3 regions of the Aquabacterium sp. A3 genome follow, and region 2 is predicted to be linked to each of the others. Evidence: predicted binding sites of a transcription regulator. Region 2 holds the regulator's gene; each other region holds the start of a gene.
The links. Region 2 encodes FNR, which switches genes on or off when oxygen is low (the NO sensors DNR and NnrR bind a similar motif). Its sites were predicted from a motif close to TTGATNNNNATCAA; they were not measured.
Positions count from the first base shown of each region.

Region 1: a site for FNR is predicted at 1,622-1,635, ahead of WNB94_RS03340 (ribonucleoside triphosphate reductase). Genes of this name have one in related genera too.
Region 3: a site for FNR is predicted at 1,103-1,116, ahead of WNB94_RS08590 (OmpW/AlkL family protein). Genes of this name have one in related genera too.

Region 1 covers NZ_JBBPEV010000001.1:766,146-769,419, forward strand. Annotated here, with positions in the region: gene WNB94_RS03340 (ribonucleoside triphosphate reductase) at 1-1,544, opposite strand, end outside; gene WNB94_RS03345 (ABC transporter ATP-binding protein) at 2,178-2,888, opposite strand; gene WNB94_RS03350 (ABC transporter permease) at 2,891-3,274, opposite strand, start outside.
Region 2 covers NZ_JBBPEV010000005.1:177,855-181,128, reverse strand. Annotated here, with positions in the region: gene ccoG (cytochrome c oxidase accessory protein CcoG) at 1-858, shown strand, start outside; gene WNB94_RS15380 (nitrogen fixation protein FixH) at 876-1,142, shown strand; gene WNB94_RS15375 (hypothetical protein) at 1,258-1,551, shown strand; gene fnr (fumarate/nitrate reduction transcriptional regulator Fnr) at 1,615-2,331, opposite strand; gene hemN (oxygen-independent coproporphyrinogen III oxidase) at 2,585-3,274, shown strand, end outside.
Region 3 covers NZ_JBBPEV010000001.1:1,973,077-1,976,350, reverse strand. Annotated here, with positions in the region: gene WNB94_RS08600 (TlyA family RNA methyltransferase) at 1-121, shown strand, start outside; gene metF (methylenetetrahydrofolate reductase [NAD(P)H]) at 130-981, shown strand; gene WNB94_RS08590 (OmpW/AlkL family protein) at 1,205-1,810, shown strand; gene WNB94_RS08585 (PEP-CTERM sorting domain-containing protein) at 2,328-3,023, opposite strand; gene WNB94_RS08580 (5-formyltetrahydrofolate cyclo-ligase) at 3,174-3,274, opposite strand, start outside.

The sequences.
Region 1 (3,274 bases), on a different contig from region 2:
GCAAAATCATGCCCCCAGGGGGTCGTGATGTCTTCCAGATCACCCGTGAAGTTGCGGATCATCTCGTTGATGCCGTTCACGCCGATGGTCGAGAAATGGTTGCGCAAGGTCCCCAGGTACCGCTTGGTGTAAGGGAACAAGCCTGCATCCATGTGGCCCTGAATCACCTTGCGTTTGATCTCCAGACTCTGGCACGCCAGGTTCATCAGGTGATCGGTGCGCGCCAGCAGGGCCACCTCATCACCGGCATGCAGATAACCCAGCCGAGCGCAGTTCAGCGTGACCACGCCCAGCGAGCCCGTTTGCTCGGCCGAGCCGAAGAGGCCGTTGCCCCGCTTGAGCAGCTCGCGCAGATCCAGTTGCAGCCGACAGCACATCGAGCGGATCATGTGCGGCTGCAACTCTGAGTTCACGAAGTTCTGGAAGTACGGCAGGCCGTACTTGGCCGTCATCTCAAACAAGGCCTCGGTGTTGGGGTGCTCCCAGTCGAAGTCCTTGGTGATGTTGTAGGTCGGGATCGGGAAAGTAAAGGCCCGGCCACGCGCGTCGCCTGCCATCATCACGTCGATGTAGGCGCGGTTGATCATATCCATCTCGGCTTGCAGGTCGCCATAGGCAAAGGGCATCTCGACGCCACCGATGACGGGCACCTGCTCGCGCAGATCCTCAGGGCAGACCCAGTCGAAGGTGAGGTTGGTGAAGGGAGTTTGCGTGCCCCAGCGCGAAGGCACATTGAGGTTGTAGATCAGCTCTTGCAGGCACTGGCGCACCTGCTCGTAAGGCAAGCCATCCTTGCGGATATAGGGTGCCAGGTAGGTGTCGAAGGAGCTGAAGGCCTGCGCCCCCGCCCACTCGTTCTGCAGCGTGCCCAAGAAGTTGACGATCTGCCCCACGGCAGACGACAGGTGTTTGGGTGGCCCTGCCTCCACCTTGCCCGGCACGCCGTTGAGGCCCTCGTGCAGCAGCGTGCGCAGCGACCAGCCCGCGCAGTAGCCTGAGAGCATGTCGAGGTCATGGATATGGAAGTCGGCATCGCGGTGCGCCTGCCCGACCTGCTGCGGGTAGACATGGCTGAGCCAGTAGTTGGCGATCACCTTGCCCGACACATTGAGGATGAGCCCACCCAGGGAATAGCCCTGGTTGGCGTTTGCGTGGATACGCCAGTCCTGACGGTACAGATATTCGTTGACCGAGCGCTCAACATCGACCGCAGTGCGGCGGTCTTCGCGCAGCGCGCGGTGCTGCTCGCGATAGACGATGTAGGCGCGCGCGGCCTGGGTGTGACCCGCATCGATCAGCACCTGCTCGACCACGTCTTGGATCTGCTCAACAGTAGGAACGCGCTCGCTGAGTCGTTGGATGACGGTATCGGTCAGTCGCCAAGCTTCATCAACATCAAAAGACTTCGTGGCATCACCCGCCGCGGCCATGGCCCGCGCGATACGCTCTGGCTTAAAGCCAGCCGTGCCGCCGTTTCGTTTGAAGACAGCCACAGGCGTGGCACGGTGGGCATTGGCGGCTGGCTGGCTGTCGCTGGTATGCATGCGGTCTCCACACATTCAGTGGCTGGCGTAAGTACCAGACACCAAGGCCAGTGTTTCGGCATGCTGCTGAGAGGGTTTTGACGGGGGTCAAGTGGGCAGTGGCTTGTGTTGGCGGACGAGAGTGGTCCGCCACGACTCGGAATAGACTCCCCGCCTCAGGCTGATCTGAGACGTTCGCACTCTTCGTACGCCTTCATCGCACGCATGCGCTCGCGGTGTTCGTTACGCTCCTGTTCCGTCATGAACGCCCAGCCTGGGATGTAGCCCGAACCTCAGCGCAGCGCCGTGACCACTGCCGGTGCCCATACCCATGCCGGGCGCACTGGCGACCGGGCTGGCGCCCATCGGACCCGGGCCCATACCTGGACCTGCACCGAGTCCCTTGCCACCGCCGCGCTGAGCCACAGCGGCACACATTGGCAATCCGATGAAGGATGTCAAAACGATCATTCGAACGATTTTCATGCTTCGCTCCTTGGTCAAAGAGACACCAAGGTCGCAGTGCCCAGCCAAGTGCCTTGGAGACCGCAGGAACAACCCAAAGAACGGGCGTCGCTCGTTCGGCATGGGCTGTGCGCCACATCCACATCTGTCCGGGAAAAACTCCTGCCCCGATCGAGCATCAAGCCATCCTCAGCTCAGCGCGCGCCCTTCGCCTGCCTCTTCGTGGGTGACTCCATCACGGATGTGATAAATCCGCTTGAAGGTCGGGATGATTTTCTCGTCGTGCGTGACCACGATGACGGCGGTCTCGAAACGCTGCGCCATGTCATTCAGGATGCGCACCACTGACATCGCTCGCACGGAATCCAAGGGAGCTGTGGGCTCGTCGGCCAGGATCACCGGCGGGCGGTTGACCAGCCCTCGAGCGATGGCCACGCGCTGCTGCTCGCCCCCTGACAACTGTGATGGCATGGCCTTGGCTCGATGGTGGACATCCAGCGCGGTCAGCAAGTCCAGCGCGCGCTGCCGTGCCTGGTCATTGGGCATGCCGGCCAGCATGGGTAGCAGGGCTACGTTGTCGGTCACATCCAGAAAGGGGATCAGGTAAGGCGCCTGGAACACAAAACCGATTTTGTCGCGGCGCAAGGCACGCAGATCGGGCACTTTCCAGCTGTTGTCAAAGATCACGTCTTCACCCAATTGCATGCGCCCGGCGGTAGGGTTGATCACAGCCCCCAGACATTTGAGCAAGGTGCTTTTGCCCGATCCTGAGGGGCCGATCAGACCCACCACTTCACCGGGCTCGACATGCATGTTGACCTCTCTCAAGGCCAGCAGGGCGGTGTCGCCCTCGCCATAGCGCTTGCTCAACCCTTCAATGTGGATGCCCTTGCGCGACATGCTCAGCCCCCAATCGCTTCAGCAGGGTCAACACGCAGGGCCATGCGGATGGACACCAGGCTCGACACCATGCAGATGCCCAGCACGATGAAGAAGCCGAGGATCGAATCACCCGGCGCCAGCAGCACGTACTTGGGGAACATCGGGGCCGCAAAGGTGGCGGCAATCTTGCCGACGACAAAGCCGATCACCCCCAGCACCAGCGCCTGCTGCAAGATCATGGCGGCGATGGTGCGGTTGCGTGTGCCGATCAGCTTCAGCACCGCGATCTCGCGGATCTTGTCCATGGTCAGCGTGTAAATGATGAAAGCGACAATGGCCGCACTGACCATGGACAGGATGACGAGGAACATGGCAATCTGCTTGGCCGAGGTGGCAATCATCTT
Region 2 (3,274 bases):
TGGGAGACCTTCTGGGTGCTGTTTTACGGTTTTGCCACCTACGGCAATGCCGGTTTCATGCGTGAGCAGGTCTGCAAGTACATGTGTCCGTATGCGCGCTTCCAAAGCGCCATGTTCGACCGCGACACGCTCATCATCAGCTACGACCCCAAGCGTGGCGAGCCGCGTGGCGCCAAGTCCCGCAAGGCGGCCGCCAGTGGCCAGGCCAAGGGCGATTGCATCGACTGCACACTGTGTGTTCAGGTGTGTCCCACTGGCATCGACATCCGCAATGGCCTGCAGTATGAGTGCATCGGCTGTGCTGCATGCATTGACGTTTGCGATGGTGTGATGGACAAGATGGGCACGCCCCGTGGCCTGATTCGCTACACCACGCAAAATGCCATGGACCAGGGGTGGGACTCGTCCCAGATGTGGTCTCGGGTGGCGCGGCCTCGTGTGTTGCTGTACACCGCGATCCTGGTGGCGGTGGTGGGCGCCTTCATGTACAGCCTGTACACCCGCCCCCCATTCCGCGTTGACATCGTCAAGGACCGTGGGGCGCTGGCGCGCATCGTGGACGATGGCTATGTCGAGAACGTGTACCGCGTGCAGGTGATGAACGCCTCTGAAACCGTTCAGCGCTACCGCGTGGGCGTCGAGCAATTGCCCCAGGCCGAGGTCGAGGGCGGGCAAGATATCGTGCTGGGCCCGGCCGAGGCGCGCTGGGTGCCGGTGTCGGTGCGCATCCCGCCCGATACGGCGGCGCGTCTGGGCAGCGGCAGCATGGGCATGACCATCGTGGTCGAGCGCATGCGCCACGGCGTTGACGCCCAGCTGGACGTCAGAGAAAAATCCACCTTCATGATTCCTCGTTGAGACGGAGCAACCATCCCATGGCCCAATCTGCACCTGGTAACAACGCCCAGTCTGCGCCCGTGAGCAACCCGCCCTGGTGGCGCCTGCCCATCGTCTGGCTGGTCATCGGCGGCCCCGCTCTGGTGGTGGTGGCCGGCCTCACCACCGTGGTCATCGCCGTGCGCAACGTCGACCCCGTGCTGGACACTTCTGCCGGCCAGGTTCACTCGGCCAAAGAGTTGCCCGCGCACAAAGCGCGCAACCATGCCGCCGACCCCACCAGGGCTGTGCTGGACGCGAATTGAGCCCGATCAAGGGGGTAAGCCTGCGGGCCTGAGGCCCTGGGGTTTGTCCTCGTGGCACGGGGCGCTCGCTGGGACAACATGGCTCATGCACCACATCGTGGTGGAGGAGTGCCAGATGACACATCGTCCGGTCGTGCTTGCGCAAATCCTGTGGCCGTCGTTCTTGGCTGCAGGCGTGCTTGAAATGCTGGTGTTCTCGGTGGTGGATCCCAGCCACGTCAGCCTGGGTGGCTGGCAGCCCGAGGTCAACACCATTTACAGCCTCAGCTTCCTGGTGTTCTGGGTCGTGACGGCTGGTTCAGCCGGTTTGTCGTGGTGGATGCGCAAAGCGCCTGCGGCGATCGGCGCACAGCGCCGCAGCAAGCGCATGCGGCGCGAGGCCGCCCTGACTCGCCACGCGCACGGTTAAGGCCACAGCCCAACATCATCCTGCCAAGCATGCACGGCGCGCATCACGCGCGCCGCTGTTGGATCAGCAACGTGCGTTGTTGACCAGTGCCTTCAATCCGTCTTCATTGATGATGCGGATGTCGCGCTGCTTGACCTCCAGGAAGCCCTCTTCCTGGAATTTCGAGAACGTGCGGCTCACGGTTTCCAGCTTCAGACCCAGGTAGCTGCCGATTTCTTCGCGTGTCATGCGCAGCACCAGCGCAGATGCCGAGAAGCCCCGTGCATGCAGGCGCTGCGTGAGGTTCAGCAAAAAGGCGGCCAGGCGTTCTTCAGCCCGCATGCTGCCCAGCAGCAGCATCACGCCATGATCACGAACAATCTCGCGGCTCATGATCTTGTGGAATTGGTGCTGCAGGTCCGAGACCTCGCGCGACAGCTCTTCCAGCTGAGAAAACGGAATCACGCAAACCTGCGAGTCTTCCAATGCCACCGCATCGCAGGCGTGCCGGTCGGTGCTGATGCCGTCCAGGCCCAGCAACTCGCCTGCCATCTGAAACCCCGTCACCTGATCCCGGCCGTCTTCAGCCGAGATCCGGGTTTTGAAGAAACCGGTGCGCACCGCATACAAAGAGCGGAATGGGTCGCCCGTGTGGAACAGTGCTTCACCGCGCTTGACCATCTTGCGCGACGCCACCAAGTCATCCAGGTGGTTCAACTGGTTTTGGGTCAGGCCCACAGGCAGGCACAACTCACGAAGGTTGCAGCTGGAGCACGCGACCTTGAAGGAATCAAGTCTCATGGGCTTTGATTGTGACGCACAACCAGCGTTTTGCGAAACACGACCCGGCAGTCCGCAGGGGCTGTCATCACCAGGTGCGGTGGGGGTGATGGAAATGGATGGGCTGGGTTGAAACATGAGCGACCTCAATGGTTTGCTGAATTGTTGCCGTTGACTGGCGACGGACCTTGAGCCAGATCAACCCTGGGTAGCTTCGCGCTGGCAAAGTGCCTGCATGAACCACACTGCACAGAACCACGCGCCTGCTCAGGCCGTGGTGCATGTCACTTCCGACATGCTGACCCGCCTGGACGTCAGCGGGCCGCGTTACACCTCTTACCCCACCGCAGACCGGTTTGTGGAGGCCTATGGCGCTGCACAGTACGCTCAGGCCTTGCATCAGCGCGGCAGCGGTGGCGGCGCCATCGCCGGACCGGCCAATCCGCTGTCGGTGTATGTGCACATCCCGTTTTGCGAATCGGTTTGCTACTACTGTGCGTGCAACAAGATCATCACCCGACACCATGAGCGGGCGCAGCCTTACCTGGCTGCCTTGAAGCAGGAAATCGAGTTGGTGAGGCAGCAGTTGGGGCCTCGGCAAGCGGTGTCACAGCTGCATTTTGGCGGCGGCAGCCCCACGTTCTTGTCCAATGACGAACTGAACGACCTGATGCAGGTGCTCAAGGAGGCGTTCCGTTTTGTGCCGGGTGGCGAATACGCCATCGAGGTGGACCCACGCACCGTGGACGGGCCACGCCTGGCCGCGCTGGCCGAGATGGGCTTCAATCGCCTCAGCCTGGGGGTGCAAGACTTTGACCCGGACGTTCAGAAGGCGGTGCACCGTGTTCAGCCCTTCGCGTCGGTCCAGGCGCTGATGGAGCAGGCGCGCACTTTGGGGTTCGAGTCCATCAACACCGATCTGATCTACGGCTTGCCCAAGCAGAATCTGGTGGGCTTTCGTCGC
Region 3 (3,274 bases), on a different contig from region 2:
CGCCTGTACCGACCTGGGCTGGAAGGTGCACAAGGGCTTTGCCAGCCCGATTGCCGGTGGCGACGGCAACCTGGAATTCTTCATCTGGGCGCAGTCGCCGCTGGCGCCCGAGCAAGCGTGATCTGACTCATGACCACCGTAGACCCCACGCAGCAGCGCCTGCCCATCAGCTTCGAGTTCTTCCCGCCCAAGACGCCCGAGGGCGTGGACAAGCTCTCGGCCGTGCGCCAGCAGCTCTACCCGCTCAAGCCCGAGTACTGCTCGGTTACCTACGGCGCCGGCGGCTCCACGCAGGACGGCACCATCCAGACCGTGCGCGCCATCCTGGCCGAAGGCTGCGATGCCGCGCCGCACTTTTCGTGCATCGGCGCCAGCAAGGCCAGCGTGCGCGAGCAACTGGCCCAGTTCAAGGCCGATGGCATCACGCGCATCGTGGCCCTGCGGGGCGACCTGCCCAGCGGCTATGGCGGCTTTGGCGAGTTCAAGTACGCCAGCGAACTGGTGGCCTTCATCCGCGAAGAAACCGGCGGCCACTTCCACATCGAGGTGGGCGCCTACCCCGAGATGCACCCCCAGGCCCGCAACCCGCAGGCCGATCTGCAGGCCTACGTCACCAAGGTGAAGGCGGGTGCCGACGTGGCCATCACCCAGTACTTCTACAACACCGACGCCTACTTCCGCTTCGTCGATGAAGCCGAGAAGGCCGGCGCCACCATCCCCGTGGTGCCGGGCATCATGCCCATCACCAACGCCAGCCAGTTACTGCGTTTTTCGGACGCCTGTGGCGCCGAGATCCCGCGCTGGATCCGCACCCGCCTGGAAGGCTTTGGCGACGACAAGGCCTCCATCCAGGCCTTCGGGCTGGACGTGGTGGTGGACCTGTGCGACCAGCTGCGCTGCGCCGGCGTGCCGGGCCTGCACTTCTACACGATGAACCAGGCCACCACGGTCAAGGCCATCTGCGAGCGCCTGGGCTGGTGAGCCCGCCGCCGGGCTGACGGCCGACTGTTGCGTGGCGGCATCGCCCACGGCGGCGGCCTCTGATCTGGCGCAAAGACACGTGGTGGTGGCCGTACCGGCGACGTGGGCGGCCCCTGGCGACTTGATGCAGCACAAGTTGGTGTGTGCCCGCGCTTGTTGAAATGACTCCATCGCGGCTCCGGTCGGGGCCGCAGGAATCCTGTTCAACAAGAAGGACACCACCATGACACACACCGCTGTTCGCATCGCTGCTGCACTGGCCCTGGCCGCCTCCACCCTGACCCCTGCTCTGGCCCAGTCGTCTGATGGCGCCTGGCTGGTGCGCGCGCGCGCCGTTCACCTCGACCCGGCCAACAAGGACACCATTGATGGACTGGACGTGGGCATCAACAGCAAGTGGCTGCCCGAAGTGGACATCACCTACTTCTTCACGCCCAACATCGCCGCCGAGCTGATCCTGACCTACCCGCAAAAGCAGGACGTCAAGGCCGATGGCAGCAAGATCGGCACCCTGAAGCACCTGCCGCCCGTGCTGACCGTGCAGTACCACTTTGACCAGGTCAACGGCTTCAAGCCCTATGTGGGCGCCGGTGTGAACTACACCCGCTTCTCCAGTGTGGACCTGCCTGCCGGCCTGTCGATCGACAAGAACAGCTTCGGCTTCGCGCTGCAAGCCGGTGTGGACTACGAAATCAGCAAGGGCATGTACCTGAACCTGGACGTCAAGAAGGTGCAAATCCGCACCGATCTGGATGCCGGCGGTACAAACTTGGGCAAGGTCAAGGTCGACCCGCTGCTGGTGGGCCTGGGCATCGGCTGGCGCTTCTGATCAGCTGATCTGATCGGCTGAACACCCGCGCATCGCCGCACCAAGAGCCTCCTTCGGGAGGCTTTTGGTTTTGGGCATATGGTTGGTGTGGGGTGGAAGGCATCAGGCCGCCGGGGGCGGCGGGCGGGCTTCACGATGCGGGCCCTGCTGGCGCCGGGCTTCCCTGCGGTGCTCGCCATGGGCTGGGGCCGTGGAACTCGCTGCGCTGGCGCTCCGCTCAAACATCCCCGGCCAGTCAGATCACGAAGCCGATCTTCGCCCGCGAAGCTCGGCCCAGCCCATGCCTGCGCGCCTCGGCCGCATCGAGGCGCCCACCCGCCACCCCCGGCGGCCTGATGCCTGACCGTGGCGTGCGACGGAGCCGGGCGCCGTGCCTGCCGTTGCGCGATGTGCCCGGGCTGGACGGGTGATCGGGCTCCGCGCCGTGGTTTGAACCCAGCAAAAAGCCCGCACAAGGCGGGCTAGGGCGGGCTAAGGCGGGCTTTCCAACCAGGTGCCCGTGAGGGCACGCCAGGGATCAGGCCTGACGGCGGCGGCGCGACACCAGGGCCATGCCGACCAGACCCAGGCCCATCAGGGCGTAGGTGGAGGGCTCGGGCACGGCGGGCACCGTGGGGGTGATCGACACGGTGCCGATGTTCACGGCGGTGATCATGTCGGCGATGTAGCCAAAATCATCGGGATTGACTTCGGCGTCGGTCAGGTAATCACGGAAGGCTTGCGACAGCACGAAGCCGCTGGCCGACAGGCCCAGAGTGCGGGCGCTGCCCGAGGAGGTCACGCTGGTGCCATCCACGCCACCAAAGCTGCTGCTCACGTTCGTGGCGGTCAGCAGGGACTGGTCGTTCAGGTTCAGGAAGATGCCCGCCTTCAGGTCACCATACAAGGTGTTGGTCGACAGGTCGAAGGTGAAGTCGGTCAGGGTGATGCTGGGGTTGAACGCCTTGGTCAGCTTCAGGCCGCCGGTTTCGGCAAAGTTGATGTCCAGGGCGCCGGGGCTGGTGTCCAGACCGAGCGACTCGACAGCGATCGTCAAGGTGCCACCGCTGAGCGATGCGGCACCCGTGGCGCTCAGGCTGTAGCCGGTGGCCGAAATGGCGCTGGCGTCGATGCCGACGGTGGCGTTGGTGGCGGTGAACGGCTGGTTGGCCGCGGAGGCGGCGGTGGCGACGGCCACCAGGGCGATGGCGGTGGACAGCTTCTTGATCATCATGATGGGTACTTCCTCAGAGATGTGCTGATGAACTTCCGGTGACGGGCTTCAGGTCGCCTGGGGAAGGCTGCCTGTTTGAGTAATCATCGCGCGGCGATCCCGGCCATGGCCCAGGGTTCACCATGATCACCCCCCGAGACATGGGGTGCGTTAAGCGCTCCAGGTGTGGCGCTCGGTGATCACCACCATCAGAGGGATATCGTGTTTACCCGCGGTCCAGCGCTCGGGCGGGATGTCGCCCACCTCCCATC